3 regions of the Exiguobacterium artemiae 7-3 genome follow, and region 1 is predicted to be linked to each of the others. Evidence: riboswitches for the same ligand, from Rfam matches in the RefSeq annotation. Region 1 holds a riboswitch; each other region holds the start of a gene.

Region 1 (10,867 bases):
ACTGAGACCAAAACCGGCGAACATTAACAGCAGATTTTTAGCGTTTTTTTGCTGGTTAAACGTATTGATCAAGACGACACCCAGCATTTCAAACAGTCCTGCCAGAATTAAATACAACCAACTCATTGTTTTTCACCCTCCCCACTGACTAACTTCAGACCGATCACACCGATCAGCAGCACTGCAATCAACATCAACTTGATGATCGACGCGGATTGACCAAACAACAGGATGTCGGTCAACACCGTACCGGCTGTCCCCAGTCCGACGAAAACGGCATAGACGGTCCCAACCGGCAGATGATTACTGACCTTGATCAAAACAGTGAAACTGACGATGATGCTGATAATCGTCGCTCCCCACTCGAGTGGCGTCGCGGCATGTTTTAAACCGATGACCCAACCGACCTCAAAAAATGATGCCAAGATGATACTTAACCAATATTTTGTCATGTCACTTCCTCCTCACAGATGCTGGTTCAAACAAAAAAGCCCGGGAGTAAGCGTTAAAAACGCTTTACTCCCGGGCTTTTATCCCTCCGTTGCATGAGGTTCCCCTCATGTTCCTCCCTTGGTCCAGCCGAACGGAACCCTAGAGGATTACTCTTCTTTTCATTCGATACCCCGACTTTAGCACGCTTGATTTTACCTGTCAAACAGGAAAATCGCCAAAAGTAGCTAATAGGTATAGAGAGTCAACCATAGAGGAGGAGTCCATCATGCGCTATAAAATCAATGAGCAACTACGGATCCGTCGTTTCACTCCAGAAGATTTAGAAGCTGTCCATGCCTATGCCTCAAAACCCATCGTCAGTCAGTATCAATCGTGGGGACCCAACTCCGAAAGTGACAGTAAACAATTTATTCATGATGCACTTGAAAGCGAACTTGAAAATCCGCGCCGCCGGTATGTCTTCGCTGTCACCTTCCCAGATGATCGTGTCATCGGAGCCGGTGAACTGGTCATTACCGATACGGAACACAAAACGGCGGAGATCGGCTATATCCTGTCGCCGGATGAATGGGGAAACGGTTATGCGACATCCGTTGCCGCGTTTTTACTTGAATTCGGATTCGAGAAACTGGAGTTACACCGGATTACAGCAACGTGTGATCCGCGAAACGTCGCTTCCGAACGTGTCCTGCAGAAAGTCGGAATGACAAAAGAAGGACAACTTCGGGAAACGGTGTATCTCGAAGATCATTGGCGTGATTCCCTCATTTACGGCATGCTCGATTGGGAATGGCAAGTTGACCATGAAGATAATCCAAATTGAACTACTTCCATCTACGTTTCGCTTAGAGATGGGAGTATTCAGATAAACCAGACCGGTGCCTCTCACAAAGGAGGGACCGGTTTTTGCGTTTCCACGCTTCTTGTATCATTTGGGTGATGATTGACTTTTTTTGATATCTTTTTACACCATTAAAAATGAACATGGTAAACTTAGTTTTAATTGGATCAAAAATTAATTTTCTATAGAAATGGAGTTTTATATACGATGCCTCTTTCAAAAAAATGGTTCACGACACTTGCCGCTTCCGTCATGCTGTTCAGTTCTTTCCCGATCAATACGCTTGCAGAGGGTAATGTTTCGCAAACAGTCGCCGATGAGCAAACGGAAGTTGCGACCGGCAAACAGTTTACCCAAACCGATACTCCGGTCTTCGAAACGACTGAAAGTACAGAAGCGGTCGCTACCCTGCCCGCAGCAACTGAAGTCGAGACGTTTGGAGTCGAAGGTCTCTTCACGCGGATTTTGCTGGATGGAGTCTATCGCTTTGTGAAGACAGACCAATTGGCGGATACCCCTACCTATCCGAAAATCGACAGTCAGTATACGAATAAGGTTACAGTCCTTTATTCAACGGCGGATTCATCAACAGCGACAGCTCAGACATTCGCTCAAAATAAAAAGATTGATACATATGGTCAGGTCGGGCTCTTCACCCGCATCAAACAGGATACCGGCTATCTGTTCATCCTGACGGCGGATTTGAGTCCAACTCCTGTTTATTCGGCGACAGGAGAACGGTTCGTCCAACAAAAAACATCTGTTTATCCAACCGCTGATGCAATCGGAACACCGCTTACCACGTTGAAACAAAATGATTCCATCAAGACGTTCGGGACGTCAGGTGACTTCACCCGGATCGAGTTGAACGGCTCATATGCTTTCGTCTTAACGGCTCACCTTGGAACGAAACCAGTCGTCGCGTATGCAGCAACCGGCAAAAAGTATATTCAACAGCTTGCGACTGTCTACCCAACCGCTGCGACGACCGGGAAACCGCTTGGAACATTGTCACAAAATCAATTAGTCGATATCTACGGCGTATCCGGTGCCTATACACGCGTCCGGTTAAATGACGTCTACGGATTCGTCTTGACAACCCAGTTAGGAGATGTGGAGTTTTTTGCGCAAACAGCCCGGCTGTATGTCCAGTCCCCTACTCCGATCCGCCAAGCGCCAAACATGTCCAGTCCCGTCTTAAAAGAGCACCAGACGAATACCTTACTGACCGTATACGGAACGAGCGGCGCGTACAGCCGGATTTTATTCCGTGGACAATACGCGTACGTCTTGACGAGTACGCTCGCTCCTTTAAAGGTCTATCCACAGACGGCCCGTTTATATGTGCAGACACCGACGGCGATCCGTTCAGCACCTGACACTTCAAGCTCCGTCTTAACACAGCACCAGACGAACACCCTGCTGACGGTCTATGGAACGAGCGGTGCGTACAGCCGGATTTTGTTCCGCGGACAATATGCGTACGTCTTAACGAATACGCTCGCCACAACAAAAGTTTATGCAAAGACAGGCCTCCGGTATGCGAGTAAACCGACATCGATTTTTAAAGACACGACGGCAAAAACGATTGTCCGCACTATGAAACGAGCAGAACAGATTGACATCTATGGAACAAGCGGCTCGTACACACGGGTCAAAACCGGATCGGTATATGGCTACGTCAAGACAACGGATCTCGTGACGAAAAAGCCGGATTTGTATGATATCACCGGAATCCGTTATGTGCTCGATGATAAAGTGGTCGTTCATCCAAAGGCCAGTCTGACGGGAAAAATCGGTACACTCAAAAAGAATACCCAGCTGTCGGTTTACGGCAAAAGCGGCTACTACACCCGGGTCAAGATCGGGACGACGTTTGGCTTTGTCGACTCGAGCAGACTCGGCTTAAACAAACCGGTCGCACCGTCTAAAGTCGGAACGGTCTTTTATGTTCATTTTGATCAGACCCCGCTGTTTTCAGCTGATGTCGCGTACAGCCGTCCTGCCGGCTACTTAAGCAAAGGAACAAAGTTGATTGGTCTGAAGGCGATTGACGATGATTTCTGGCACGTCCGCCTGCCGAACGGGACGACAGGTTATGTCATCAATCCCTACATCGGAACGACAAAACCGGATATGCGCTACACCCAACAAACAATTAACCGTCAAAAAATCTACACAGTCAAAACAACGACGTCTTATTTTGCGACACCGGTCAGTCCGAAAAGTTCCGGGTTGATCGAGCAGGGAAAACGGGTCTATCCCCGGTACCGGGTCGGCAATTTTTATGTCATTCAGTCCGGCTGGTCCCCTGTCTATCTGCCGGTCAGTGCCGTCACCGTAAAAACGGATACACGGATTGCACAGAAAAACACATCGCGCGGTGAAAAGTTGATTCAAGCAGCGGCCAAACACTTAGGAACACCGTATACATGGGGTTCGCAAACAGCAGCCAACGGCGGGTTTGATTGTTCCGGACTGATTCATTACGCTACGAATGAAGCCGGGAAATACGGCGGGCGGACGAATGTCAGCGGCTACTGGTACGGTGCATTCTTTACGAATCGCCGGACGACGATCAGCAGTGGGAAACGGTCGGATATCGTCTTCTTCGAAAATACGTACACAGATGGACCATCACATATCGGTATCATGCTCGACAATGAATATTTCATTCATGCCGGCGGCTCACAGCTGCAAATCAACTCGATTTATGAACCACGCTGGCGGGAACACTTCCTCGGCTTTAAATCGATGTAAAAACGAAAAGAGGCGTATGGAATCCGAGAGGATCCCATACGCCCTTCTTTCCTTGTTTCAGAATGTCATCTCGACGTATTTCGTCACTTGACGGTCCTCAAGGTATAATTCGATTTGTTCGCGATAGGCTTTATAGTGGTCCGATGCAATGTGGGCCTCAAGTGCTGCCTCATCTTGGTAGACTTCATAGAGCATGAACTGATGTTCATTTTCAATTGATTGATGTAATGTATAACGCAAGCAACCCGGCTCGTTTTGCGCTGCTTTGTAGACCGTACTTAGAATCGGAAAGACTTGATCTGCTAACCCTGCTTTGACTGTAAGAACGGCATTGACGATGATTTCACCCATATGTTGATTCCTCCTCTAATTGATTACCTCTATCTGTACCCGTTTTTACTCAAGACATACCGAAAAGGATGATTTCGATGCAAGAAAATTTATTTACTGCTCTTGATCACTACGAATCCGAGATGATTCGTTTACGCCGTGACTTTCACCGCCATCCGGAACTATCGTTTCAAGAAGTCCGGACGCCTGCTAAAATCGCTGCTTTTTACGATGGACTCGGTATTCCTTACCGTACAAACGTCGGTGGCAACGGCATCGTCGCCACGCTGACCGGCACTCGTCCCGGAAAAACAATCGCCGTTCGGGCCGATTTTGACGCGTTGCCGTTACAGGAAGAAACAGAATTGTCGTTTCGTTCAATCCATCCCGGTGTCATGCATGCTTGCGGACACGACGGGCATACCGCCATCGTTCTTGGACTCGCCGCTGCTTTTCAGGGCATTCAAGATGAATTAACAGGAACTGTCGTCTTTATCCATCAACACGGCGAAGAAGTCTTTCCAGGTGGTGCCATTCAAATGATCGAGGACGGCTGTCTCGACGGCGTTGATGCGATTTTCGGTACTCACCTCGAAAACGAGCTGCCAGTCGGCTCAATCGGTTATCACAGCGGTCATACGTTATGTGCCATCGATGAATTTGAAATCGTCGTTCATGGTCAAGGCGGTCATGCCCAAGCCCCGCACCGGACGCAGGACGCGCTCGTCGCCGGTGCACAGCTTGTCTGTAATCTTCAGCACCTCGTCAGCCGACGTGTTGACCCGTTCGAACCGGCAATCGTTGCGATCGGTTCTTTCCATGCCGGAACAGCACCAAACATCGTGACCGGTGAAGCCCGGATTGTCGGAGAGATCCGGACGTTCAACGAACAACTCCGTCATCAGTTGCGTCAACAGGTGGATCTCGTCGCCCGGACGACCTGCGCCGGCATCGGCGCTGATTATTCGATTGATTTCACGACCGGTTATCCGTCGCTTTGGAATCATCCGGATGAAACACAGCTCGTCCGGGAAGCGGCCAGCTTTTTACCCGAAGCACAGGTTCGTGAGATGAAACCGATGATGGCAGCGGATGATTTTGCCTATTACCTCGAGCAGATCCCGGGCAGTTACTTCTTCACCGGATCTGCGAAAACAGATGGCCGAACAATCTACCCACAACACCATCCGAAGTACGAAATCGATGAGCGGGCCTTACTGATTGGGGCGAAAACATTAGGAGCCACGGTTCTTCGCGCTCTACAAACATAAGGATTGACTTTCCACTTTTATGAATGGTATTATCATCCCAATGATAACGAACTTACATCAACTTCATATAACACTTATCAAGAGTGGACCGAGAGATCTGGATCGATGACGTCCCAGCAACCTGCGCACAGCAAGGTGCTACGACCAGCAAAGCGAAAGCTTTGGTTGATAAAAAGCGGCGACTCCTTTTGCAACCAAGCAAAGGAGTCGTTTTCGTTTTCTCGCTGTCAGAAATGAGAGCACTACGGTTCAAGGAACCAAGGGAAAGGGAGAGATGACATGGAAAAAGCAACATTTGCAGGAGGATGTTTCTGGTGCATGGTGACACCATTTGAGGAATTACCGGGGATTCACAGTATCGTATCCGGTTATACAGGAGGACACGTCGACAACCCGACATATGAGCAGGTCAAAACAGGAACGACCGGACATTCCGAAGTCGTCGAGATTACATTTGATCCGGCACTGTTTTCGTACGAACGGTTACTCGAACTGTACTGGCCGCAGACGGATCCGACCGATGCCGGCGGACAATTCCAGGACCGCGGTACACAGTATGCACCGGCGATTTTTTATCATACGGAAGAACAGCGACTTGCAGCGATTGCATCACGTGATGCATTAGCCGCGACAAACCGTTTCAAACAACCAATCGTCACACGGATCGAACCGGCACATGCCTTCTATCCGGCGGAAGAGTACCATCAAAACTTCCACAAAAAAAATCCGGCGCACTACAAAAAAGACCGGAAAGCTTCCGGTCGCGACGCCTTTATTGATGTCGCCTGGAAAGAAGAAGTATCCGTCTGATTCAGCTTCAAAAAGAGGTCACCCTTTCACGCACTTTACTAGTAGAAGTGGCGTGAAAGAAATGATCTCTTTTTTTAATACCTTTTTTTCTTCAGGAAATGGCTTTAATGTCTTTCTCTTCCTCCACATCCTCCACGACTTGATACCGTTTCAAGACAAAAATGCCACTCAGCATGACGACCAGGCCGATGATCTGACCGAACGACAAATCGACTTTCGGTAAACCGAACCAGCCAAAGACGTCGACACAGAGCGCAAAACTGAGTTGCGAAATCAAGACGACGGAAATCGCAATTGACGGCCCCAGCAGTTGAATGCCGCGCATGACACAAAACACGACGCCGACGCCGACGAACCCGCCAAACAAATAAAGCGGTTTGACCTCGGTAAGTGCCGAGATCTCCCCGCCCCGAAAGAAGACCAGTGCAAGCAACGAACCGAGCAATCCTACCAAAAAGACTAACGTCGTCGTCGCCCAGGCACCAAACGCATGACTCATCCGTGCATTCAAAACCGTTTGCAAACTGATCATCATCCCTGCGACGATAGCACAAAACATACCTAATCCCATTCTATTTCCTCCTCACAAGTTCGACTCAGGCAAACGAAAAGATCAAGACGCCCGTCAACATCAAACCGATACCGATCCACTGTCCTTTATTACTGCTCTTTTTAATGACTCCAAACCAGCCGTTCAAATCAATCACAAAAGCGCACAAAATCTGTGCGACGAGCAACAGCGACATCGCCCATGTCATCCCGAGCAATTGAATCGACGTCAGTTCCGTGACGACGACTAAGACGCCGAGTAATCCGCCGCTTGCATACACAAGTGGCAACGTGCGAAACCCGCCGATTTTCCGGTCCCGAACAAATCCGTAGATCAACAAACAGCCGATTAAACCGACGAAATGGACAATGGTCACGGATAACCACGGACCTACCGCGTCACCGAGACGGGCATTAAAGATGCCTTGCAGCGCGATGAACAGTCCGCTAAATAAAGCAAAAATGATTCCTTGCATCTTCATCCTCCTTTTTCTCTAGTTATGAGTAGACCCTATTCTGCCATCTTTTTAAAGGACAAATGTCCTGAAATCAAAAAAAGCCGACCTCATCGGTCAGCTACGCTTGCATTCAAGCTACTGAAGTGCCCGGTACGTCCGTTCGATCCGTCCAAAGGCATCGTCCATCATCCGGTTAAACAGTTCCGCAACGGTCGGAACATCATCAATCAAACCGGAAATGAGACCGGCATTGACATATCCTGCTGTTTCGTCGCCTTCGAGTGCCCCTTTGATATGAAACGATTCGTTCGTCTGTTCCTGAAAGGCAACGAGTGATGTCGGCTGCAGCGCAGCGACATACGGCCCGTTCAACACCCGCCGGACTTGTCCGATTTCTCGGCCAATGATTCGTGTCTCGAGGTCATCTGCCTGCACAAGATGTCTTTTATAGTGCTCATGTACACGAGATTCTTGTGTCGCAATCAACCGGGTTCCGAGTTGCACCCCTTCTGCTCCGAGCATCCAGGCAGCCGCAAGACCACGCCCGTCGCCGATACCACCGGCGGCAAGGACGGGGATCGTGACATGATCCGTGATTTGCGGAATCAAGGTCATCGTCGTCAACTCAAGTGGTGAATTGATACCTGCGGCTTCGACTCCTTCCGCTACCAGCACATCCACTCCGGCCTGCTCGGCTTTAATCGCTTGTTTAACGGACGCGACGACACCAATCGTCTGGATTTCCGCCTCCCGTAACTTCGATAAAAAAGGAGCCGGATTACCGGCTGACAAGGACACGACCGGAATGCGTTCCTCAATTGCTAACTCAATCAACTGTTCGGTATGAGGTGAGACCCGGATGGCGATATTCAAAGCAAAAGGACGCGACGTCAACCGGCGTGTCGCTTCAATCAATCGTTTGACTTCAGCAGGCGTCATCGTCCCGCATCCAATCGTTCCGAGTCCCCCGGCATTCGAGACCGCTGCCGTCAGTTCGGCATGGCTGATGTTTCCCATACCACCCTGAATGATCGGCACATCGATCTGTAATTTGGTACATAGACGAGACATGGTCTCCCTCCGTTTCCGTTGTTAAGAATGGTATACTAAGTAAGACTGAATTTTAATTCATTTCCAGAAAAGAGGCGTTTTCATGAATATCCCGTACCGCGATATCTCCCCAAGCTTAGCAGCACATGTTTTTGTCGCCCCCGGTGCTTTTTTGATCGGTGACGTGACAGTCGGCGAAGAATCGACGATTTGGTTCAATGCCGTCCTGCGTGGTGATGAAGGTCCGATTACAATCGGCAAACGTTGCAGTATCCAGGATAATGCGACCATCCATCTCTACGAAGGTGCACCGGTCATTGTCGAAGATGAAGTGACGGTTGGTCACAATGCCATCTTGCACGGTTGTAAAATCGGTCGTCGCTCGATTGTCGGTATGGGGGCCACTGTTCTCGATCATGCTGAAATCGGGGAAGAATGTATCATCGGTGCCAACACATTAATCCCGTCCGGCAAAAAATTCCCGCCTCGTTCGCTCATCATCGGATCACCGGGCAAGGTCGTGCGTGAACTCACGGCAGCGGACCTCGAGATGATTCAAGAATCCATCGATTCATATGTCGATAAAGGATACGCTTTCCGGAAACAACTTGCCGAGAATTGATTCCCGGCATAAAAACGCTCATCTCGCTTCTTCGGGATGAGCGTTTTTGTTTATCGTTCTGCGAATAACGGATGTTCCGATGCATCATAATCAGCACTTTTTTGGGTCACATCATGTGTTTCACGGAAGATGGATTCAAAAAACCGACTCGCCGGTTCTGCGAGCAAGCGGTAGTATTGTTCAAACAATAAGGCCGCATGATGACCGCTCCACTCATCCGGTAACAACTCTTGCGGCAGACCGGGATCGGTGAATAAAAATTTCCGGTATTCATGGACAAGGGTCGTCCGTTCGACAAAACACTGCTCCTCGTCCATCTCGCCAAGCTGAATCCGGCTTTGATGGACGATATAACGCCGGCTGTATTCGGCGATGAACCGTTCATACCGTTCTTGCAGTTCGTCCAGGGGAAAAGCGCGTTCGACCAGCGATTGATCCGGTTGCGGTCCATGGTATTCGCCGACGAAAAAATCGACATACTCGGTGATACCGTAGGCGTCAATCAACCGTTCCGCTTCTTTTTCAAGAGGGTTCGGTGAAATCCAGACGCCGTTCGATAAATTACCGAAACCACTCCACGACAACTCTTTCCGTAATTCATCGCGGATTTGCCGTTTGTCTTCCGGAATTGTATACATCAAGGTCCGCCATTTTCCGTCCCAGACATGAGGCGTCGACTTGTAGATTCGTCGAGCGGCTTCTTCCATCCGCTCGACACCACGCGGGGTCAACGAATAAAAACTTTTCGTCCCTTGTTTTTGTGACGTCAACCAACCTTGTTTGACCATCCGGGAAACGGCAACCCGGACAGCCTGTTCATTATGGCCGAATTCTTTGAGCAGACGAATCAGACTGCCGACCCAGATTTGATTGCCGTAATGACGGATGTAATCTCCGTATACTGTAAAAATCATCGATTGTGTATTCGCACTCATGTCATTCACTCTCTCTTTAATATAACGTTTTTTTGTGTACCGTTAGTATACGTGTTATTTCAGAAGACGACCATCCTCATTTCCCTTGAAACTGCGGTGTCCGTTTTTCAGCGAAGGCACGTAACGCCTCCAACCGGTCTTCTGTCGGGATGACCACTTCGTAAGCCGTCGTCTCAATTTCCAATCCTTCCGCGAGCGTATGATCCAGTCCTTGATCAATCGCCATTTTCGCCTGCCGGATCGCGACCGGTCCGTTTTGTAGCATCTCGTCAGCGAAAGCCAGACAGACTTCCATCAATTCTTCCCCCGTCGAGACGACACGCGAGACGATTCCATACTGTTCAGCGGTCTCCGCATCAATTTTCTTAGCGGTGAAAATCAATTCCTTCGCCCGGGTCTCTCCAATCAACCGCGGCAACCGTTGCGTCCCGCCGGCACCGGGAATGATGCCGAAGCTCGTTTCTGTCAATCCGACCAGTGCGCCTTTGACGATCACCCGGAAATCACAGGCGAGCATCCATTCGAAGCCGCCACCGAGCGCATGACCATTGACCGCAGCAATCGTCGGTTGCGGAAGACGCGCGATATCGGTGAAGACGTCACGAATCGCTTCAACGTTTCGTCGTACTTCCGTTTCGTTTAACGTCATCCGTTCCTTCAAGTCAGCACCGGCGCTGAACGCCTTACCTGTTCCGGTAAAGACGGCAACCCGGATAGTCGGATCGTGACGGACAGTCGTGACCAGCTGTTGCAGCTCGACCAGCGTCGGATAATCAAAACAATTCATC
Region 2 (10,867 bases), 2.3 Mb from region 1:
GATTCCGTTATTGATGATCGAAGCCGATACATCCGGTAGGACGCGTGGCGTCTGTCCGGCGACAACCGGGACAATCTTCAGTTTTTTCGGATTCTCGACGATCTTATCGACGGATCCGTTGCCGTCAAAGTCGTCCGGTAGCTTGATCAAGCCTGCTTCCTGCAACAGCAGCAGTGCCCGGCCCATATTGGTCGCCTCGTTCGGGACGGCAATCTTCCCACCGACCGGAATGTCTTTGACGTCCTTGACCTTATCCGAATAAATCCCCATCGGTGCAATCACTGTCGTCGCGATTGGCGACAGCTTTAACTTATGTTCCTTTTTGAAAGCGTTGAAGTAAGACACGGTCTGAAAAGAGTTCGCATCAATCTCACCTTCTGCCAGGGCCAGGTTCGGCTGGACGTAGTCGGAGAACTTAACGAGCTCAATCGTAATCCCCTCTTTCTTCGCTTTTTTCGCGACATATTCCCAAACTTGTGTATCAGAACCGCTGACGCCAAGCTTGACCGTTTTTTGATCTTCTTCTCCGGAAGCGGCACATCCCGCAAATAATACCGTCGTTAATGCTGCACCAATCGCTAAACCTTTTTTCATCATCCATCTCTCCCTTATCTGCTCTATGTTTTTTTTAATGTCTCCGAATTTTTCTTGCCAACAGATTACCTGTCGTCTGTAACCCTTGAACAAGAATCACGAGTATCCCGACCGTGATGATCATGACGGTCGTATCAAACCGTTGGTAGCCGTAGGTGATCGCTAAGTCACCCAGTCCGCCGCCACCAATCGCCCCGGCCATCGCCGATGCACCGATTAAGCCGATCGTCGCAATCGTCAAGTTCAGAACCAGCGAGCTGAGGGCTTCCGGCAACAGGAAGCGGAAAATCGTCTGCAACGGTGTCGCCCCCATCGCTTCTGCCGCCTCCAAGACACCGGTATCGACTTCCAGTAACGAACTTTCGATCAATCGGGCGATGTACGGTGCCGCGTAAAAAACAAGCGGAACGATGGCTGCCTGCGTCCCGATCGACGATCCGACAATCAAGCGTGTCAGTGGAATGATCGCGACGAGCAGGATAATGAACGGGACGGACCGGAAGATGTTGACGATGCCGCTTAAGACATTGAAGAAGGGAATTTGTTCAAGCAACGCCCCTTTGCGTGTGACGACGAGCAGAATGCCGAGCGGTAAACCGATTAATGTCGAGAAAAGTAACGACAGTCCGACCATCGTCAACGTCTGCAGGAATGCATTCCAAATATCTGTGTAATTAACTAACATCCGCGAGCACCTCCTCAACGACGACATCCGACTGATGAATGTAATGCAATGCCCGTTTGATTTCCGTCGCGTCGCCGATCAGTTCAACGAGCAGACTGCCGAACGGAATGTTTTGCAGTTCCGTGATGCTACCGTGCAGGATGTTGAGATCGACATCAAACCGTTTCGCGACTTGCGATAAGAGCGGTTGCCCCGTCCCTGCCCCGAGGAAGTTGATTTTGTAGATGTGATGTCCGGCATCCCGTTGATCGATGACGGTTTGAACCGATGCCGGAATTTCATCCTGCATGACGGAGCGGACGAAGTTTTTTGCCGTTGCCGTCTGTGGATTCGAGAAGACATCGAACACGGTACCCGATTCAATCAGCTGACCGGCTTCGATGACGGCGACACGGTCACAAATCTCACGGATGACACCCATCTCATGGGTAATCAGTAAAATCGTGATGCCGTATTCCTGATTAATCTGTTTCAACAGGCGTAATATGTGTTGCGTCGTCTGGGGATCGAGGGCGGATGTCGCCTCGTCACACAACAGGACCGACGGCTGGGTCGCGAGTGCCCGGGCGATTCCGACCCGTTGTTTCTGTCCGCCCGATAACTGATCCGGATAATGATCGGCCTTATCTGCCAAATCGACGAAGTCCAGTAGTTCGCTGACCCGCCGGTTGACTTCCTCTTTTTTGACACCTTTTAAGACAAGCGGTTTTGCGACATTCGCAAACACTGTATTCGAATCCAGCAGGTTGAAATGCTGAAAGATCATTCCGATATGTTGTTTTGCCTCCCGCAGCTGCTTCGCCGAGAGGGTTGTCAAATCTTGTCCATCGACCGTCACGCTGCCGGATGTCGGCCGTTCGAGCAGGTTGACGCATCGTAATAAGGAACTTTTCCCGGCTCCGCTGAAACCGATGACACCAAAGATTTCGCCTTTTCGGATTTCGAGATCCACTCCGTTCAACGCAGCGATCGATTGGTCATTTGTTTCATAGATTTTTTTTACATTTTTGAATGTAATCACCACTTTTTCCCCCTTCAAAATACAAAAAAGGTCTCTTCTTAAGAAACAAGAAGAGACCTGGATCCGCACAATGGCAGAATCCACTCGACTCATCTCTCAGACAATTGTCTGATGGAATTGGCACAGTGCTCATAATGAGTCTGTTGCCGAGGTTTCGTAGGGCCAGTCCCTCCACCTCTCTGGATAAGTGTTGCGGTATGAAATTCGTATGTGTGTTGTTGCCGGTTGAACTTATGTCGTAAAACTAATTTTTACACTACAGAAAGATCTTTTAAAGGTCAACCATATTTTCAAAAATAAACCATATGACCCATATCGATTGTTGTACCGGGACAAACCGGATCCTTGCATAAATTTTGATGCCATTAAAGAGAGTTTGACAATTCATTTCCGTCAATGCTATTATCTTCTCAATGATTAATCCGACAATTCCTATACGATATATCAAGAGTGGACGAGAGACCTGGCTCTAGGACTCCACGGCAACCTGCTACTGTGCAAGGTGCTCCGACCAGCAAAGCGGCTGCTTTGGATGATACACACGAGAAACTCGTTTGCGTCCAAAGCCAAACGGGTTTTTATTTTTGAAATGGAGGACGAGATGATGAGTATGGTTTATCCTGTTATACCGGGTGCAGAAGCCTTTTCCTTAGGACGCGGATCCGTCGGCATTTTGCTCTGTCATGGTTTTAACGCAACACCGCAAAGTGTTCGGGCTGTAGGAGAACAGTTCGCAGAACATGGCTTCTCCGTCTATGCGCCTCGCCTGCACGGTCACGGGACGGATGTACGGGAATTCGAAACGACGATGGCAGACGACTGGAAACAGAGCTTACGTGACGGCTTCGAACAATTGGCCGCACGGTGTGAATCAATCTTCATCGTCGGACAATCGATGGGCGCGACACTTGCCCTGTCGCTCGCCGCTGAAGGTCTCCCGGTCGCAGGAATCATCACCATCAACGCCGCCTTGGCTGTCCCTGCTTACGAAGCCTTGTCGTTCACCGATTGTCCGGTCTATCTTCCGGAAAGTGTCCCTGATATCAAACAATCGGCTTTTGAAATCATCTATGATCTTGTCCCCGCCGTCTGCGCTTCAGAACTGTTGCGACTCATCGATGAGACGCGACCACACTTAGCAACGATTCAAATTCCGACACTTATTTTATATTCTGCCGAGGATCACGTCGTCCCGCCAACCTGTTCGGATTATTTGTACCGGACGATTGGTGCAGCGGATAAACGCAGTTATTGTCTGCTTGACTCGTACCATGTTGCGACACTCGATTATGATCAAAAGACAATTGTTCGGGAAACCTTACGATTCGTCGAGCAGTTCAGCCAGTTGACACGGACCGGTTGATATAAAAAAAAGCGAACGATTCTTTGGCCTCACTGCCAGGAATCGTTCGCTTTTTCAAATCGGATATGCTCAATTCTGCTGTTGTTTTTTCCATTCCTGTAACGGTTTCGGTTTGCCCGGTACTTGATGACAATGGCGGCAACGTGGTTCATAGGATTCAGACGCCCCGACCAAAATGATTGGATCATTGTAGTTTGCGGGTTTCCCGTCAATCAATCGTTGTGTCCGCGATGCCGGATCTCCGCACGACAGACAAATCGCCTGTAATTTCGTCACGAATTCTGCACGTGCCAACAATTCGGGCATCTTGCCGAATGGCTCCGCCCGAAAGTCTTGATCGAGTCCTGCACAAATGACGCGTTTGCCATCTTGAGCCAGTGCTTCGATGACCGCGACGATTTCGTCGTCAAAGAATTGAACTTCGTCAATGGCGACGATTTGTGTTTCTTCCGCCACTGCTGCATAGACATCACGACTCGTCGCCATCGGAATCGCGATGACGGAATTGCCGACGTGCGACACGACATGCTCCTCGTGGTACCGATCATCGATTGCCGGCTTGAACACCTGAACCGGTAACTTTCCATACTGTGCCCGTCTGACACGACGGATCAGTTCTTCTGATTTGCCGGAAAACATGCTTCCACAAATCACTTCAATCCAACCATATTGATTGATCACATGCATCATCGTAAACACCGTCCTCTAAATTAGTCACTTTAACGAGTATAGCCCGAATCTAAATTGAGAAAAAGGATTGACTTCTAAAAATCAAAAACCCGTGCCAAATTCCCCATTTTCTTCATCTTCTCATTTCAACTGGTATGTATTTCCTGTACACTGAAAGAGAAGTTTCTTTGAAGGAAGGTGACTCCGATTCATCATATATTACATGAAGTCCTCCACCAATATGGAGCGTTCGGACTCGCCGTTCTGCTGGCCGGCGGAATCGTTGGTCTTCCTGTTCCGGACGAGACATTACTCGTCATGTCAGGATTCTGGATGCACCATGGTGATTTACCGCTTGCCGGAACGATCCTTGCTGCCTATGCCGGCAGCTGTATCGGTATGACAATCAGCTATGTCCTCGGTCTAAAGCTCGGAATGCCATTATTGCATCGAATCGCTCCGAAGTTACGGATTTCTGAAAAACATATTTTCAAAGCGGAAGCCGGATTTTTACGTTACGGAAAAACCGTCCTCATTATCGGTTATTACATACCCGGACTCCGTCAACTCTCTGCTTTTTTTGCCGGTGTCTCGAAAATGCCGTTCCGGATTTTCGTTACTTATGCTTATACCGGTGCTTTAATTTGGATCAGCATCTTTTTAGGGGCAGGTTATTTCCTGGGTCGTCATTTTTCCTTCAGTCTGCTCATGGAACATTTTGCAAATAATCCGGATACACTCCCGTATCTGATTGGTGCTGCCGGTGGAATCGGACTCTCTTTCGTCTTAAGAACGTATCTGGCGTACCGTACTAAGTTCTGTCTATACAAAAACAGCCTGCTCCAGTGATGGAGACAGGCTGTTTTTTAATACTGAAGTCGCAATTACTTGCGGCCGTATTTTTTGTTGAAGCGATCGACACGACCGTCTGCAGCGTTGAACTTTTGACGACCAGTGTAGAATGGGTGCGAGTCCGAAGACACATCCACACGGATGAGTGGGTACTCGTTTCCATCTTCCCAAGTGATTGTCTCGTTCGAAGAACGTGTAGAACCAGTCAAGAATTTGTACTCAGTAGTTGAGTCCATAAATACAACTTTGTTGTAGTTTGGGTGAATTCCTTGTTTCATGGTTGTTTTCTCTCCTTCCGCCCTGGTTCATTTGCTGAGCCAGAGTAAGTTACCTTCCTATACTAAACGATTTTTTCACGACCCGCAATACCTATTTTCAAGTCGTTGTGTCGGTTTTCGTCACACGCGGTTTAACAGGCGCGCGCCGGACGGGTTTCTTCTTTTCTTTATTCAGTTCAACAAAAAATTCTTCGTTATTTTTCGTGTCCCGAATCTTGCGTAAGAAGCTGTCGACAAACTCATTTGACTCGTTCATCGTCCGGCGGATCGTCCACAGGGCGTCGAGTTGATCTTTCGGTAACAACAACTCTTCTTTCCGTGTTCCTGATTTCCGGATGTCGATGGCCGGGAAGATCCGGCGCTCGGATAACTTGCGGTCCAGATGCAGTTCCATGTTGCCGGTTCCTTTAAACTCTTCATAGATGACATCATCCATCCGGGAACCGGTCTCGACGAGGGCTGTCGCGAGAATCGTCAGGCTGCCACCGTGTTCGATGTTCCGGGCGGCTCCGAAAAAGCGTTTTGGTTTATGGAAAGCGGCCGGATCGATCCCTCCGGACAACGTTCGTCCGCTTTGCGGAACCGTTAAGTTGTAAGCACGTGTCAAACGTGTAATCGAATCCATCAAGATAACGACATCTTTTTTATGTTCGACGAGACGCATCGCCCGCTCAAGGACAAGCTCCGAAATCCGGACGTGGTTGTCCGGTGTTTCGTCAAACGTCGAACTGACGACATCCGCTCCCGGAACAGACCGCTCGATGTCCGTCACTTCCTCCGGGCGCTCATCAATCAATAGAATGATCAATTCGACATCGGGGTGATTCACTTGAATCGAATTCGCGATTTCTTTTAATAGAGAAGTCTTACCGGCTTTAGGCGGTGCGACGATCAAACCGCGTTGGCCAAACCCGACCGGCGCAATCATATCCATCACCCGGACCGACAAATGACGCGGTTCTGTTTCAAGTCGCATCAGGCGATCCGGATAAATCGGCGTCAATGCCGGGAAGAACAGACGATTCCGTGCCGTGTCCGGCGCTTCTCCATTGACGGCTTCCACACTTAAAAGACCTTGGAACCGTTCATTCTCTTTTGGCGGTCGGACCTTTCCAGTCACGACGTCTCCGTTACGGAGATTAAAGCGGCGGATTTGTGAAGCGGCGATATAGATATCTTCAGAGGATTGCGAATAGTTGATAGGACGAAGGAAGCCGAAGCCGCCATCATTTTGCATCTGTGGGTTTCCGGGAATAACTTCGAGTACCCCCTCGAGGAAATAAAGACCGGTGGATTCTGCTTGCGCTTTAAGAATTTTGAACATCAATTCGCGCTTACGAGCCTCACGGTACTGTGGTACGTTTTTTGTTTTTGCGATTTCATATAAATCTTTTAATGTCAGGTTGCTTAATTGAGCAAGTGTATAGGAACGTTCTGGTTTGTCAGTTTTCTCAGTTGGCATGTGCATTCACCTATTCTTCGTATAAATTCAGGAGCAAAGGATTTCATCTTCATGGTGCAAATTCATGGTGCAAAGGATCTTGGTGTATATTCTTCGTGAATTAAAGGTATCACATTTCATCCATTTCGTCGTGATTTAAGAAATGGGAATTTCTTCTTTGTAATATTCGAGTATATTATTGCAGTTATGTTACAAAAACGTCATGTTTTGTAGCGGAACTGAAAAAACGTTTTCATGTATCCGCATGCTAAGATAATCGTGCAGAGAAAAACTTACACAGTTGTAAGGTGCACTGCTTAAACAAACACTTAATGAGATACATCATATAACTCGGTTTTCAAAACTACTTTAAAATGACATGGAGGATTTCACATATGAAACGTTTTCTAGCATCGGTCGCGACAGCAGCATTAGTGGTTTCAGGATTTGCATCAGTGGGAACAGATAAGGTTGAGGCAGCTTCTACAGTAACGAAAGTCAAGATCACAGATAGCGGATTACGTGTTCGTACGGCTCCTTCTACTAAAGCAAGCATCGTCGGTAAAGTAAACGCAGGCCAAACATTTACATACAAAGGTAAATCAGGCAGCTGGACTAAAATTTCGTACGGTGGCAAAACACGTTATGTATCTACACAGTATACGAAAACATACAAGTCTTCTACTTCAACGGCTAAAAAATCAACAACTTCATCTTCAACACGTACACGCCTTCTAAGCGAAGCAGCTAAACATAAAGGAACTCCTTATGTATGGGGCGGAACGACAACTCGTGGATTTGACTGCTCTGGTTTCACAAGCTACGTCTACAAAAAAGCAGCAGGCAAAACATTGCCACGTACGTCTTCTTCACAATATTCTTCTTCTAGAAAAGTAAGTGTCTCAAACGTTCAACCTGGAGATCTTGTTTTCTTCTCACACGGTAGCGGCATTCAACACGTCGGTATGGCGACAAGCAAATCAAGCATGGTCAACTCAGAAACGGGTGGCGTCAAGTACTCAAGCTTCAAATCAGGTTACTGGGGTTCACGCCTTGTCGGCGCGGGTTCATACCTATAATTTAACGAACCAAGCGGTTGAGCATCGGCTCGATCGCTTTTTTTCTACCCTATTATACAAGGAGGACATATCATGAACGTATTAATCACCGGGGCTTCTGCCGGAATCGGGCGTGAACTTGCCTATCTGCATGCTGATCAAGGACATCATCTGTTACTGGTCGGCCGAAATGTCGAACAACTTTTCGAAACGAAACACTTTGTCGAACAACGGGGCGGCTCTGCCGTCGTGCTTCCGTATGATATCGGGCAATCCCTTCAAATCAAAGCCCTGTTACGTGCGACAGAACACACTCCCGTTGATGTTTTGATCAATAACGCCGGTTTTGGTCTTTATGGTGAATTTATCGAAACGGATTTATCACGCGAATTGAACATGATTGACGTCAACATCCGGGCATTGACGCATTTAACGAAAGCTTTTGCCCGTCGGATGAAAATGCAGGGCGGCGGACGAATCATTCAGATTGCTTCGACCTCCTCTTTCCATGGCGGTCCTTTCATGAGCGTCTACTATGCGACAAAAGCTTACGTGCTTAGTTTTTCGGAAGCCTTGGCAGATGAGCTCGCACCTTACAACATTCAGGTGACAGCCGTTTGTCCGGGAGCGACGCATACTGATTTCGCCAAAACGGCCGATCTTGCAACGTCCGGGTTATTTAAACGACCAGGAATCATGGATGCCAAAACAACTGCTCAACTTTCCTTCACGGGATACATGAAAGGAAAAACACTTGTCATCCCCGGTCGCAGCAATGCAGTGTATGTCTTTATGACACGCTTCTTCTCGCGACGCAAACTCGTTCAGATGACACACCAATTGCAAGCTCCGATACGTGACGCTCTCGAATAAATCTTGTTCCTGTACTTGCTTTCCTCAGGCGAAACACGAGCCGCGGCTTCTTTGTCCTGAAACGGACAAGTATCCGGGTCTCGTTTGTTTCTGACGCGCGGTGAACCTGCGCTTTTCCTGTAGGAGTCGCGTACAGTCTACAAGATTTCATCCTACAATAAAGATGAATCCGGTTTGAGCCGAATTTATTGTGCTATCTTCCATCTCGTGCTCTTCAATATTCCTCTTCTTCGGGAATGAAGGGATTTTTTTCCATGAAGAATTCAATCGTAATCGACTTCTAAATCCAGTTCTTCTTTTTATTAATGCATAATGCATCGGACGAACTTCTTGCCAAGCGTCGAGAAGTACGAATTTTTTTATCTAGTCCCTGCTATAAGAAGAAGTGTTTTGTCCGCTCGAAATCGCTTCCTAAGGAAAAACAAGCAGGATCGACCCTGCAGTGAAGTGAAGCGAAGCGGCGCGATTCTTGTACCAGGAAAACGATTCGAAGCCAACAAAAAAAGCGATCTTTCTCATTTAAGAGAAAAATCGCTTTTTGTCTTACGTCTAAGACGGATCCGATTTGAGTCGGGTTCGTCTTTATTTGCATTATGAAAATAGACTTACTTAATAACGAGCTTTGGTTTTTTCTTGAACGAGTGAATCCCTTCGACAAAACGAACCGTTCCCGATTTCGCCCGCATGACGACAGAGTGTGTTTGACCGCCTTGCGCGCTAAATTGAACACCTTTCATCAACTCACTGTCCGTGACACCGGTTGCTGCAAAGATACAGTCATCGCCCGTGACAAGGTCATCCATCATGAGGATTTTCGACGGGTCTTCAATCCCCATCTTCTTGCATCGTGCGACTTCCGCTTCATCTGCCGGTAAGAGTCGGCCTTGAAGTTCCCCGCCGAGACATTTTAAAGCAACGGCTGCCAGAACACCTTCCGGCGCCCCGCCTGAACCGAGTAGAATATCGATCCCTGTATGCGGGAAAGCCGTATTGATGGCTGCTGCGACATCTCCGTCACCAATCAGACGAATCCGTGCCCCTGTTGCGCGAATCCGTTGAATGATTTCTTCATGACGTTCCCGGTCGAGAATCGAGACGACGACATCTTCGATTTCTTTATTCTTTGCTTTAGCGACGGCAGCGATGTTTTCTTCAATCGTCGCATCCAAGCTGACGTGTCCCGCTGCTTCCGGTCCGACAGCAATCTTATCCATGTACATATCCGGTGCATGTAATAAGTCTCCTGCATCCGCGACCGCAAGAACTGCGAGCGCACCCCATGTTCCTTTGGCGACGATGTTCGTGCCTTCAAGTGGGTCGACGGCGACGTCAAGACGTGGTCCGTATCCATTTCCGAGTTTCTCACCGATATAAAGCATCGGCGCCTCATCCATTTCTCCTTCGCCGATGACGACCGTTCCTTTCATCGGGATCGTATCAAACACATCACGCATGGCGCTTGTTGCTGCGTCATCTGCCTCGTTTTTCAAGCCCTTCCCCATCCAGCGTGCCGAAGCCAGTGCTGCTGCCTCCGTTACGCGTACGAGTTCCATTGATAAACTTCTCTCCATGTGTATAATCCCCTCTCCCTAACTGAAAACCTTAAACCGTTTCGCGCCAAACAAGAGCCCCGAGTCCTTTTAACTTCTCGACGAACTGTTCATAGCTTTGATCAAGTACTTCTGCATGGTGTAATGACGTCTCACCGGAAGCAAGCATTCCACTTAACACGAGTGCTGCTGCACCACGTGGATCATGGGCTTCAATTTCCGTGCCACGCAACGCTTCACCGCCACGGATGATGATCGAAGCGTCTTCGTGGGTAATTCGTCCATTCAACCGCCGCATTTCCTGGACGTGCCGGAAACGTTGAGGATATAACTTATCGACGACGACACTCGCGCCTTTCGGTTTCAACAGGACAGCCGAGATGATTGGTTGAAGATCGCTCGGAAATCCACCGTAATGAAAGACCCGAACGTCAATCGGTTTCGCCATATCGATGGATGCCGTGACCGAATCATCTCCCTGCT
Region 3 (10,867 bases), 1.9 Mb from region 1:
TCCCTGCCATTGAACATACACAAACCACAACAGTGCGTAGCCGATCGAGACATACAACATCGTCCGGACCGAGCTCCGCGAAAGCGGTTCCCGCACTTCCTCACCTGCAGCCATCGATTGACGTTTGATCGGGTGCACCTGAATCCAGTTCAACCCTACTAACAGTACAATCGCAAACAACAAATAAAGTATCAGATTGGCAATGAAGATGAACTGGATATCGATTGCCGCGATTTGCCCACTGATAGCGGTCCCTAATGCAACACCGACATTTTGGGCAACATATATCGCGTTAAATGCCCGTCTCCCGCCTTCCGGCCAAATGACGCCGGTCAAGGCATAGATGGTCGGAAACACCATTCCACCGACAAACCCGATCAATCCTAACATCAGAACATACCCGGTGAAGGTCTGATGGAACAACCAGAGACCAATCGAGGCAAGGACCAGCCCAATGACACTGATGACAAGTGTCCGTTTGCCGCCTAACCGATCAAATGCTTTTCCACCGATGTAGTTACCGATGATGGCAAGAGCCGAGTTGACGAATAAAGCCATTCCGGCCTTTGTCATCGACTCTCCCAGATATTCATGAATGTATAATGTATTAAACGGCCATAAAAAAGAGGATCCTGTCGTATTGATCGCCATCGCCAATACCAGAATCCAGACCGCGCGAGGTAATTTCGGCATGGTAAGTATCCTCCAATATAGTTTCCAACCTTGCCACTTTACGAAATTATTCTGCCCTCTGTCAAGGAACTTCAATTTAAACGAACAATCGGAAAAATGATACAATTGACTAAAGGGTCGATTTTACGGGTACTTAGAAAAAAATAGAGCATATCAATCAGAAAGAGGAGTTTTTGCCATGTCACTTGCACGTGTATTACCTTACGCAAAAGAATTGTTGGAATCCGTCATCCATGAAGGGGATTGCGTCGTCGATATGACTGCAGGGAACGGTTATGATACGCATTTTCTTGCAGAGCAGGTCGGACCGAGCGGACGGGTCATCGCTTTTGATGTCCAGGAGCAAGCAATTGAGGAAACGACCCGCCGACTGCAGGCGGCTCACGTCTTTGACTGGGTCGATTTGTATCACGAAAGTCATATTCACGTCGGAGCTCGGTTGTTTGCTGAACAACGTCCGATTCGTGCCGGAGTGTTTAATCTTGGTTACTTACCGGGAAGCGATAAATCGGTCACGACGACCGGAGAAGAGACGCTTGAGGCACTCCGGGCCCTTCTTCCGGTCCTTGTTCCCGGCGGTCTGATTGTCCTTGTGATTTACCATGGTCACTTGGAAGGACGCCGCGAACGCGATGCGGTGTTGGAACACGTTTCATCACTTCCTCAACAGGATTATGCCGTCCTGCAGTACCGTTTCTTGAATCAGCAAAATAACCCGCCGTTCATCGTGGCAATTGAAAAAAAATTAAAAAAACAAGTTATTGACCAATAAAAAGAGGAAGCCGGATTCTGACATCCGGCTTCCTCTTTAATTTAGCGTTGTTAATCTTCCACAATTTTTAGGAACAACAATAACTTTTCAGCAAATCGTGTATTCAAACGTTCAAAACTGAAGTGGGGAAATCCATGCAGGCGTTGCAGATAAATCTGGTCTCCGCCCATCTTTCGACACACTTCAAGCGTCAATTTGACGTCAGCGAATTGATCGTCCGGTGCATAAAAACAAGCGAGTTGGACTCGCGGTAATTTCTTTCTTTCTTCATCATGGATGACGATTTCTTCTTCAATCTCGCGATACTGCGCATATGTCAACTCACCGAGACGAGCAGCATCCTCATTGTTTTGTCCGAACGGTAACGTTCCAAGCGGAGCATCGGGACGGAACCGGTCGAAGGCGCTCGCAAAGACTTGCTTGACGCCCCCCAATTGTTTAGAGTTATGCCAATCAAACAACGGCGAGATGAACGTCAGGCTCGCCACCGGTAATTCATATTCTTGCAGCAGTCGATTGACGACAAGTGCTCCCATGCTGCAGGCAATGATATGAATCGGGAGCTTCCGCTTCCCGGCTTCGCGTAATGCTTCTTTTAACAACTGTTGGTGTTCTTCAAACGACACACGGCGGGGTGCATCGACCAGAAGGATTTCATATTCGCGCTCTAAAACGCGAATCAGTGCTTCACTTGGTCTGGCACGTAATTGGAGTGGGTACACAAGGACGATCACTCCGGTTGGTTGTTCTACCACACGCTCACCTCTTCATCAGATATCCATCTAGTATGAAACAAATCCGACTTCAGCAAAACCGCCTCAAGTCGGATTTCTTTTCCCTTATTCGTATATACGTTGCAATCGCGTCACAGGTTCCACCTGACCGAAGACTTCTTCTGTCGTCTCGCTGATTTCCTTGAATCCGTATGCAGTCAAAAAGTGACGGGCTTTATAGTTCCGGGATTCGACATAGACTTCAATTGGAGATGCCCCTTGCAATTCCAGTTCGCGGATCAGCCGGCGTCCGATTCCGTTTTGTTGGTATTTCGGCAAGACATACAAACGGACGATTTCCCACGTTCCATCCACATCGATGGCGTGAATGAAACCGACAATTTCCCCGTCAATCAGTCCGACGTTGAAGTATTCCCCACGTGCTTCTTCCGCTGTTCGAATTGCCCGAACCACTTCTTCCTGCGGATACGCTTCCTGAACGAAATGGGCTTTCGAACGCTCCGAATAGATTTCCTCATATGTGTCCATCCAAGACGTGAGCGCAATATCATGAATGCGTGCTGCATCAGCCGGAACTGCTTCGCGTATCTCCATACCGAAATCCCCCTTTTCCTTTTACAGATTACAGACTCATGTTCTTTTACCCTTTTCTAGAAATTTCAGTCGTATCCCTGCAAAGTTCGGGAGAAACAAAAAAAGTTCAGAAACACCCTTTAACAGGATGTTTCTGAACAATGGATTATACGAAACGTTTTGCCTGCTCTTCAAGAGTAGCAGCTTTATCTGTCTGCTCCCATGGCAATTCGATGTCTGTACGACCGAAGTGGCCATAAGCTGCTGTCTGACGATAAATCGGACGGCGGAGATCAAGCATCTTGATGATCCCTGCAGGACGGAGATCAAAGTTTTCTGCGATCAATTCGACGAGTTGCGCTTCAGGAAGTTTTCCTGTTCCGAACGTATCGACTGCGATTGAGACCGGATGTGCTACTCCGATTGCGTAAGCAAGTTGAACTTCTGCTTTGTCTGCAAGACCAGAGGCAACCAAGTTTTTCGCGACATAACGTGCTGCATAAGCAGCTGAACGGTCGACTTTCGTTGGATCTTTACCAGAGAAAGCTCCACCGCCGTGGCGTGCGTAACCGCCATACGTATCAACGATGATTTTACGACCTGTTAATCCTGCATCGCCTTGTGGTCCACCGATGACGAAACGGCCAGTTGGGTTGATGAAGAATTTCGTGTCTGCATCGATGTACTCCGTCGGAATGACCGGAGCGATGACATGTTCTTTCAGATCCGCTTGGATTTGCTCAAGCGTCACTTCTTCTGCATGTTGCGTTGAGATGACGATTGTATCGACGCGAACAGGTTCATTGTTCTCGTTGTATTCAACCGTGACTTGCGTTTTACCATCCGGACGGAGGTAATCGAGTTGTCCTGTCTTGCGGACTTCTGCAAGACGACGAGCAAGTTTGTGTGAAAGTGAAATCGGAAGTGGCATGAGTTCAGGTGTTTCTTTCGTTGCGTAACCGAACATCAGACCTTGGTCTCCTGCTCCAATCGCATCGATTTCTTCATCTGACATGTTTCCTTCGCGTGCTTCAAGCGCCTGGTCGACACCGAGAGCGATGTCTGCTGACTGCTCGTCGATTGATGTCAATACAGCACAAGTGTCTGCATCGAAACCGTATTTAGCGCGTGTGTAGCCGATTTCACGAATGGTTTCACGAACGACTTTCGGGATATCCACGTAAGTTGATGTCGTGATTTCTCCTGCTACTAATACGAGTCCTGTCGTGACAGAAGTTTCTGCCGCAACACGTGCGTTTGGATCGGCTGCAAGAATTGCATCCAAAATTGAATCCGAAATCTGGTCACAGATTTTATCCGGGTGACCTTCAGTTACTGATTCCGACGTAAATAGTCGGCGATTAAGGTTTGTCATGTTTGACCCTCCCAAAAAAGAATTTGACGGTGTACTCATTTCCCCTAGTTGAGTGGGACGGTAAAATGAAAAAAACCTTTCCATGTCCAAAAATGGTCAGGGAAAGGTTGTGCGTTCTTCCTTTACCCTCTTATCGTTCGAAGTGTTTACTTCGCTTCAGGAGAGCACCTTTTCCTACATTAATGATGAAATTAATATAAGACGGTTGCCGGGTTTCTTCGGGCCTTGTTCCCTCCACCTGCTCAGAATAAGAGTATCCGTTACGAATTACATGATATAAACTTGTGTCCACTCTGTCAAGCAACGTTTTAATTTCTAGTCGAAAAAAATCAGAAGAGATGTTAAACTGTTAATGCTGAAAGCGTTTCCAGATAAATAGAAATCAGCGCATGAAAATGATTGCCCTATCATTAGTATGTCATATATAATAAATGTGTCATACTAATAGTAGAGCCAAAACCAACGTAGGGGAAAGGTGGGGTCAGGATGCCGATGACGGTCCTGAATATCGAAGAACTACTCAAGAAGGAGCATGTGTTCAAACAACTGTCCGTTGCTGAACTAGTCGAACATGCGATTCGTAACAAAGAAGGAGTTCTTGCAGAAAATGGTGCTTTGTCTGTAGAAACGGGGAAATTTACAGGTCGTTCACCGAAAGACAAGTTCATCGTCCGTGATCAATCGTGTGAGATGCATATCGATTGGGGTCATGTCAATCAACCGATGGAATCGGACAAATTCGAGCAACTGTTACAAAAAGTTCTTCGTTATATGAACGAAGCAGATCAACTCTACTACACAGAAGCTGCTGCTGGTGCCGATACGCATTTCACCCTTCCAGTGCGCGTCGTAACCGAATATGCTTGGCATAATCTGTTTGCGAAACAGCTATTCTTACGCGAATATCCTACGGTTGCGGCCTTTGAACCATTTACGGTCGTTTACGCACCACACTTTAAGGCGGATCCTGCGGTTGACGGGACAAACTCTGAGACATTCATCGCGATGTCATTTGAACACCGTATCGTCTTGATTGGTGGAACCGAGTACGCCGGAGAAATCAAAAAATCAATTTTCTCTGTCATGAACTATCTCTTGCCACAACAAGAAGTGTTGTCGATGCACTGTTCAGCTAACGTTGGACATGAAGGTGATGTCGCGTTGTTCTTCGGGCTATCCGGGACTGGTAAGACCACCCTGTCTGCAGATGACAGCCGTCAATTGATCGGCGACGATGAACACGGCTGGTCACATGACGGCGTCTTCAATATCGAAGGCGGATGTTATGCGAAGACCGTCAACCTGTCACGTGAAAAAGAACCACAAATCTTTGATGCGATCCGTTTTGGTACCGTTCTTGAAAATGTTGTCCTCGACGACACCCGGATTCCGGATTATGATGATACGTCAAAAACGGAAAACACACGCGCGGCTTATCCGATTACTGCCATCGACAACATCGCTATCCCGTCTCGTGCCGGTCATCCGAAAACAATTGTTTTCCTGACAGCGGATGCTTACGGTGTGTTGCCTCCGATCAGTAAACTGACAAAAGAACAAGCGATGTATCACTTCTTATCAGGTTATACATCAAAACTTGCCGGAACGGAGCGCGGCGTCACAGAACCGGAAGCAACGTTCTCGACGTGTTTCGGTTCACCGTTCCTACCGTTGATTCCAGAAAAATATGCGACGATGCTCGGAGAACTGATTGATCGCCACGGCGTCACAGTCTATCTCGTCAATACAGGTTGGACCGGTGGAGCTTACGGTACCGGCAGCCGGATGAAACTCGCGTATACACGGACGATGGTCAATGCGGCCGTCAACGGTCTGCTCACAGATATCCCGACAGAAGAACATCCGATTTTCGGTCTGCATATGCCGATTGAAGTCCCTGGTGTTCCGACCGATTTACTCAATCCGGTCAAGGTCTGGGCGGATCCATCCGTTTACGAACAACAAGCGACTGCACTCGCTCAAAAGTTCACGCAGAACTTCGCACGTTTCGAAAGTGCGACCGATGCCATCAAAGCAGCTGGTCCTCGCGTTTAAAAATATCAATAACACTAAAAAGGTTGAGCTCCTTAACGGATGCTCAACCTTTTGTGTTAGACGATTGAATCTGTCTTGTCCTGTAAATGAAGTTCCTTTTGAGAGAGCCAAACTTGGCTTTCCTTCAGTAACTCGTAGGCGCGGCGCTTCGCAATCCCGAATCGGTTACTCAGCATCTCGAATCGTTCAAATTCTCCTCGGTCTGCGCTGATTGCGAGCAACAGGCAATCTCGAAACGGATGATCCTCGCCTTGCAAAACGTTTTTCAATGCCGGTTCAATCGGAAGCTGATCAATGATTTCATCAATATCTACGGAAAGTAACGCATCGATATGCGACAGCAATCCAATCATATAGGCGCTTTCTGCTTTCAGTGTCTTCGTTTCCCTAGCAAACAACTCGCATAGTTTCGCACAATGCAACGACGAACGTAATAATTCATCTGACCATTTGTATGGACTTGCGAGTTTCATTTCACGCAAGACGATTAACGAAATCCAGCTTTTCAGTTGCGAAAAGCCTAATAAGGAAATCGCCTGACGGACAGAACTGACTGTGTTTCGAAGACCGATTCCCGGAGAATTGATCAATTGCAGTACTTGCACGCTGATGTAGGGATTTCTTTCGATTTCATCGACGACGTCGTCATAATGATCGTCTGTATCCAACCATTTCAACATCTTCAACAGCACAGGTACTTGCGGAGGAACCGCCTTTCCTTTCATCAACATCGGTTTGGCATAAAAGTATCCCTGAAACCAGTCATATCCCATCTCAAGGCTTCTCGTATGGTCTTCATGTGTTTCGACCCGTTCTGCCAAAAAGCGCATATGCGGATAATTCCGCTTCAAGATATGTAAGATTGCACTTTGTTCGCGTGGATTGATGGCTTCGATATCAATTTTAATTAAATCAATCAAATCAAACAGTTCAGCGCCATGATGACGCAACAAATCCGTCACGAAATCATCCAGTGCCAATACGAAGCCCGCTTCTTTCCACTTCTGAAGCGTCAGGAGCATGTCAGCATCAATCTGTACCGTCTCTAATACTTCAATCACGAATTGGGTCGGATCCAAATGATCAATCAGTTCAGACTGTAACAAATCACCCGTGAAATTAATGAATAATCGTTTTCCTTCTGCTACACGATCTACTCCCAGATGAATCAGTGTATTCGTCAATACATCCATCGTCGCTAAGTCACCATCAAAGACTTCAGGTGCTTCAACGGAACGATAGAGGAGTTCAAAAGCGTCAATCGAACCAAACCGGTCTACAATCGGTTGTCGCGCAAGTAAGATTTCCATCTCATATATCCCTTCTAAATCCGTTAATCTGGCTTATTTTATATGTTCTAGTATATCAAATATCGTTTTCCCTTAAAAAATCTCTTTTTTAAAACATATCAATGTTCCCATCATTTGGAGAAAAAACATCTCAATGCGAGGCATTGAGATGTTTTCACACATGTTTTTCACTTGGATAACATCCAATCAATGACTTGTTTCGTCACGAGCATTTTTTGATGGATTGGAAATTGATGCGCATACTGATACACCAACAAGCGGGTCTTTTCCGGATAGCGGGCTGCATAGTTCGTCGCATGACGCAATCGAACGTTTTGATCATACAATCCATGAATCAACAACACGTCTCCTTGAGGTGGAAAATAAAGCGGCGACCGGATGCGGTATTCCTCTAGCCGTTGTTCCGGTACTCCACCCGTGAACCGTCTGAGCATTTTTTGCATCGTCCGTTGTTCTTCATACGTCCAAATCAGATTCGTTACGCCGGCCCACGACACCGTCCGGGCAACTTCACGATGATGCGCCAGTAAAAGCGCCATCTGACCTCCGCGGGAAAAGCCAAAGACCGACGTCCGCTCGACATATTGATCAAGCCAATCAAACGCACTGATGGCGTCCAGGATGTCTTGATGTCCAAAATCTTCTTTACCGGTTCCACCTAAGTTACCGCGGTAAAAAGGAGCCATGACCAAATAACCGGCTTGCGCGAACTGCATTAAGCGGGTCGGCCGAACCATACCGATATTACGTGTCCCACCACGTAAATATAAGAGACCTTGTCCGTTCGCACGAACCGGTAAGATGATGTACGCCCCGACCTGTTCTCCGTCGGACGTTTCATAAAAGACCCGAAAGGTACGGAATGGTCCCTGGCGAGGGAGCTCAAACCAGTCGGCGTTCGGCGAGTACACGAAGAGTCTCCGGAAGGACACGGTCCTTCATCATGAAGCTGTATTGGCGGTTCGTATCTAAACGTTTCGGGATATCGTCTAGTAAATAGGCACCATCCGTCTCATCGACAGCAAGATGCGGGACCAAGGATTTGATTTCGGCGAAGTAGATATTCTTGATGATCGTATCCCCCCGCCCCTCGACCCGGTACTGTCCGATGTACTGGAGGCGTTCAATGCGCCCTCCTGTCTCTTCCATGACTTCCCGGTATGCCGCTTCCTCTGCCGTTTCCCCTGGCTCGACCTTTCCTCCCGGAAACTCGTATCCCCGTTGCTTATGATGCGTCAGTAACCATTTCCCTTCGTACACGGCTATGACCCAGACATGAAGCGGATGGACTGAAAACGGATGGTCCTCAAAACTCAGTTCAACCCGATTTTGATAATAATCTAAAAACGTAATCACGTGCGTGCACCTCATTTCTTCTTCTCTCTTCACTTTACCTGTTTCGAAAGCATTCTAAAAGTGAAAGTGCGTGGGAATTTGCCAAAATGACAAAAAAAGACATCCCTCTGAATCGAGAGATGTCTGGCTTCTTATTTCAAGCGAGCTTCAAGCTCCGCTTTTTCTGCTTCAAATCCAGGTTTACCAAGTAAGGCAAACATGTTTTTCTTGTACGCTTCAACACCTGGCTGATCGAATGGATTCACACCAAGCAGGTATCCACTCATCGCACATGCTTTTTCAAAGAAGTAGAACAAGAATCCAAGATGATACGGTGTCATCTCCGGCAATTCAACTGTCAAGTTCGGAACTTGTCCATCTGTGTGAGCAAGCAACGTTCCTTCTGCTGCCTTGTCATTGACGAATTGAATCGACTTGCCTTCAAGGAAGTTTAAACCGTCTAGATCCTGTGCATCTTTTTCAATCGTCAAGGCATGACGCGCTTGTCCGACTTTGATGACCGTTTCAAACAAGTCACGGCGTCCCTCTTGGACGTATTGTCCCATTGAGTGAAGATCCGTCGAGAAGTCGACTGCTGCCGGGAAGATGCCTTTGAAGTCTTTTCCTTCTGACTCTCCGTACAACTGTTTCCACCACTCGGACACATAATGTAAAGCGGGTTCATAGTTAACGAGCAACTCGATTGTTTTTCCTTTAGCATATAATGCGTTTCGGACGACCGCGTACTGGTACGCTTCATTTTCCGCCAAGTTCTCATTTGAGAACTGAACTTGTGCATCACGCGCACCTGCCATCAAGTCTTCAATCGAAATACCAGCTGCCGCAATCGGCAATAAACCAACCGGTGTCAAGACAGAGAAACGACCCCCAACGTCATCCGGAATCACAAACGTTTGGTATCCTTCTGAGTCAGCAAGTGTCTTCAGGGCACCACGTGCTTTATCTGTCGTCGCATAAATCCGGTCTTTCGCACCTGTTTTACCGTACTTGTCTTCCATGAATGTTTTCAAGAGACGGAACGAGATTGCCGGTTCTGTCGTTGTTCCTGATTTCGAGATGATATTGACCGAAACATCTTTTCCTTCAAGTACTTGGAACAAATCGTGTAAGTACGTCGAAGAAATGTTATGTCCGGCATAAATGATTTGCGGAGCTTTCCGCTCGTCTTTTGACAATAGGTTGTGGAACGAATGACCGAGCATCTCGATTGCAGCACGTGCCCCGAGATACGATCCGCCGATTCCGACGACTAACAAGACGTCTGAATCCGACTTGATTTTTTCAGCCGCCGCTTGAATTTTTTCAAATTCCGCTTTGTCATAGTTCGTCGGTAAATCGACCCATCCTAAGAAATCACTGCCGGCACCTGTACCGTTGTGGATTGCTCCGTGTAATGTTTTTACCGTATCCGCCATATAGTCTACTTCATGTTGTCCTACGAATTGTAGGGCCTTCGAATAATCAAAACGTACCGTTGTCATTCACTCGTCCTCCTTATTCATTCGCAAACAAATGCGACCTTCCTTTTCATTAAAACGCAAGAAGGAAGGTCGTTCAAGTCTTTTGTGAAAAGATTAGCAAATGTTATGACGCTTACAAAGCAGCTGTTACGATTTGGCGAACATCTTCGTTGCCAAGTGATTTGAAGTTACCAAAGTCTCCACGTGTCATCGCTGACTTCACGATTGAATCGACCGTTTCTTCTTTGATGTCATAATCCGCAAGGCGGTTCGGTGCACCAAGTGATGTCCAGAACGCACTGATTGCATCGATTGTAGCGTGTGCTGCTTCCATTTCTGATTTACCTGCCGTATCGACGTCAAAGACGTTTTCACCGAGCGTGACGAAACGGTGTGCGTTTGATTCATCAAGAACGTGACGCATCCAGTTCGGGAAGAGGATGGCCAGACCGCCTGCATGCGGAATGTCGTGAACGGCTGAGACCGCGTGCTCAATGTTGTGTGACGCCCAGTCACCGCGTGCGCCCATTTGAAGAACA

What was found. Region 1 has a riboswitch for S-adenosylmethionine ahead of msrA (peptide-methionine (S)-S-oxide reductase MsrA). Riboswitches for the same ligand answer to the same signal wherever they lie in the genome.
Region 2: linked by a shared signal. The riboswitch ahead of P402_RS0102765 (methionine ABC transporter ATP-binding protein) and the one ahead of msrA (peptide-methionine (S)-S-oxide reductase MsrA) in region 1 are both predicted to bind S-adenosylmethionine.
Region 3: linked by a shared signal. The riboswitch ahead of metK (methionine adenosyltransferase) and the one ahead of msrA (peptide-methionine (S)-S-oxide reductase MsrA) in region 1 are both predicted to bind S-adenosylmethionine.

What each region holds. Positions count from the first base shown of each region.
Region 1 is NZ_KK211190.1:2,620,919-2,631,785, forward strand. Features, by position in the region: gene P402_RS0114520 (DMT family transporter) at 1-126, opposite strand, end outside; gene P402_RS0114525 (DMT family transporter) at 123-452, opposite strand; gene P402_RS0114530 (GNAT family N-acetyltransferase) at 719-1,276, shown strand; gene P402_RS16580 (SH3 domain-containing C40 family peptidase) at 1,502-4,054, shown strand; gene P402_RS0114540 (putative quinol monooxygenase) at 4,112-4,405, opposite strand; gene P402_RS0114545 (M20 metallopeptidase family protein) at 4,483-5,655, shown strand; SAM riboswitch class I at 5,727-5,830, shown strand; gene msrA (peptide-methionine (S)-S-oxide reductase MsrA) at 5,935-6,465, shown strand; gene P402_RS0114555 (DMT family transporter) at 6,557-7,036, opposite strand; gene P402_RS0114560 (DMT family transporter) at 7,062-7,490, opposite strand; gene P402_RS0114565 (NAD(P)H-dependent flavin oxidoreductase) at 7,608-8,543, opposite strand; gene P402_RS0114570 (gamma carbonic anhydrase family protein) at 8,626-9,144, shown strand; gene paaX (phenylacetic acid degradation operon negative regulatory protein PaaX) at 9,195-10,079, opposite strand; gene P402_RS0114580 (enoyl-CoA hydratase-related protein) at 10,156-10,867, opposite strand, start outside.
Region 2 is NZ_KK211190.1:326,023-336,889, reverse strand. Features, by position in the region: gene P402_RS0102775 (MetQ/NlpA family ABC transporter substrate-binding protein) at 1-594, opposite strand, end outside; gene P402_RS0102770 (methionine ABC transporter permease) at 629-1,279, opposite strand; gene P402_RS0102765 (methionine ABC transporter ATP-binding protein) at 1,269-2,300, opposite strand; SAM riboswitch class I at 2,387-2,490, opposite strand; SAM riboswitch class I at 2,739-2,842, shown strand; gene P402_RS0102760 (alpha/beta hydrolase) at 2,905-3,663, shown strand; gene P402_RS0102755 (thymidine kinase) at 3,733-4,353, opposite strand; gene P402_RS0102750 (DedA family protein) at 4,531-5,181, shown strand; gene P402_RS0102745 (type B 50S ribosomal protein L31) at 5,217-5,462, opposite strand; gene rho (transcription termination factor Rho) at 5,560-6,924, opposite strand; gene P402_RS16810 (C40 family peptidase) at 7,299-7,982, shown strand; gene P402_RS0102735 (SDR family NAD(P)-dependent oxidoreductase) at 8,055-8,834, shown strand; gene glpX (class II fructose-bisphosphatase) at 9,440-10,405, opposite strand; gene murA (UDP-N-acetylglucosamine 1-carboxyvinyltransferase) at 10,437-10,867, opposite strand, start outside.
Region 3 is NZ_KK211190.1:766,831-777,697, reverse strand. Features, by position in the region: gene P402_RS0104900 (MDR family MFS transporter) at 1-693, opposite strand, end outside; gene P402_RS0104895 (class I SAM-dependent methyltransferase) at 872-1,465, shown strand; gene P402_RS0104890 (serine aminopeptidase domain-containing protein) at 1,516-2,220, opposite strand; gene P402_RS0104885 (GNAT family N-acetyltransferase) at 2,305-2,793, opposite strand; gene metK (methionine adenosyltransferase) at 2,939-4,147, opposite strand; SAM riboswitch class I at 4,275-4,401, opposite strand; gene pckA (phosphoenolpyruvate carboxykinase (ATP)) at 4,634-6,202, shown strand; gene P402_RS0104870 (EAL and HDOD domain-containing protein) at 6,259-7,512, opposite strand; gene P402_RS16245 (alpha/beta hydrolase family protein) at 7,680-8,423, opposite strand; gene ytkD (RNA deprotection pyrophosphohydrolase) at 8,395-8,868, opposite strand; gene P402_RS0104855 (glucose-6-phosphate isomerase) at 9,000-10,349, opposite strand; gene P402_RS0104850 (iron-containing alcohol dehydrogenase) at 10,462-10,867, opposite strand, start outside.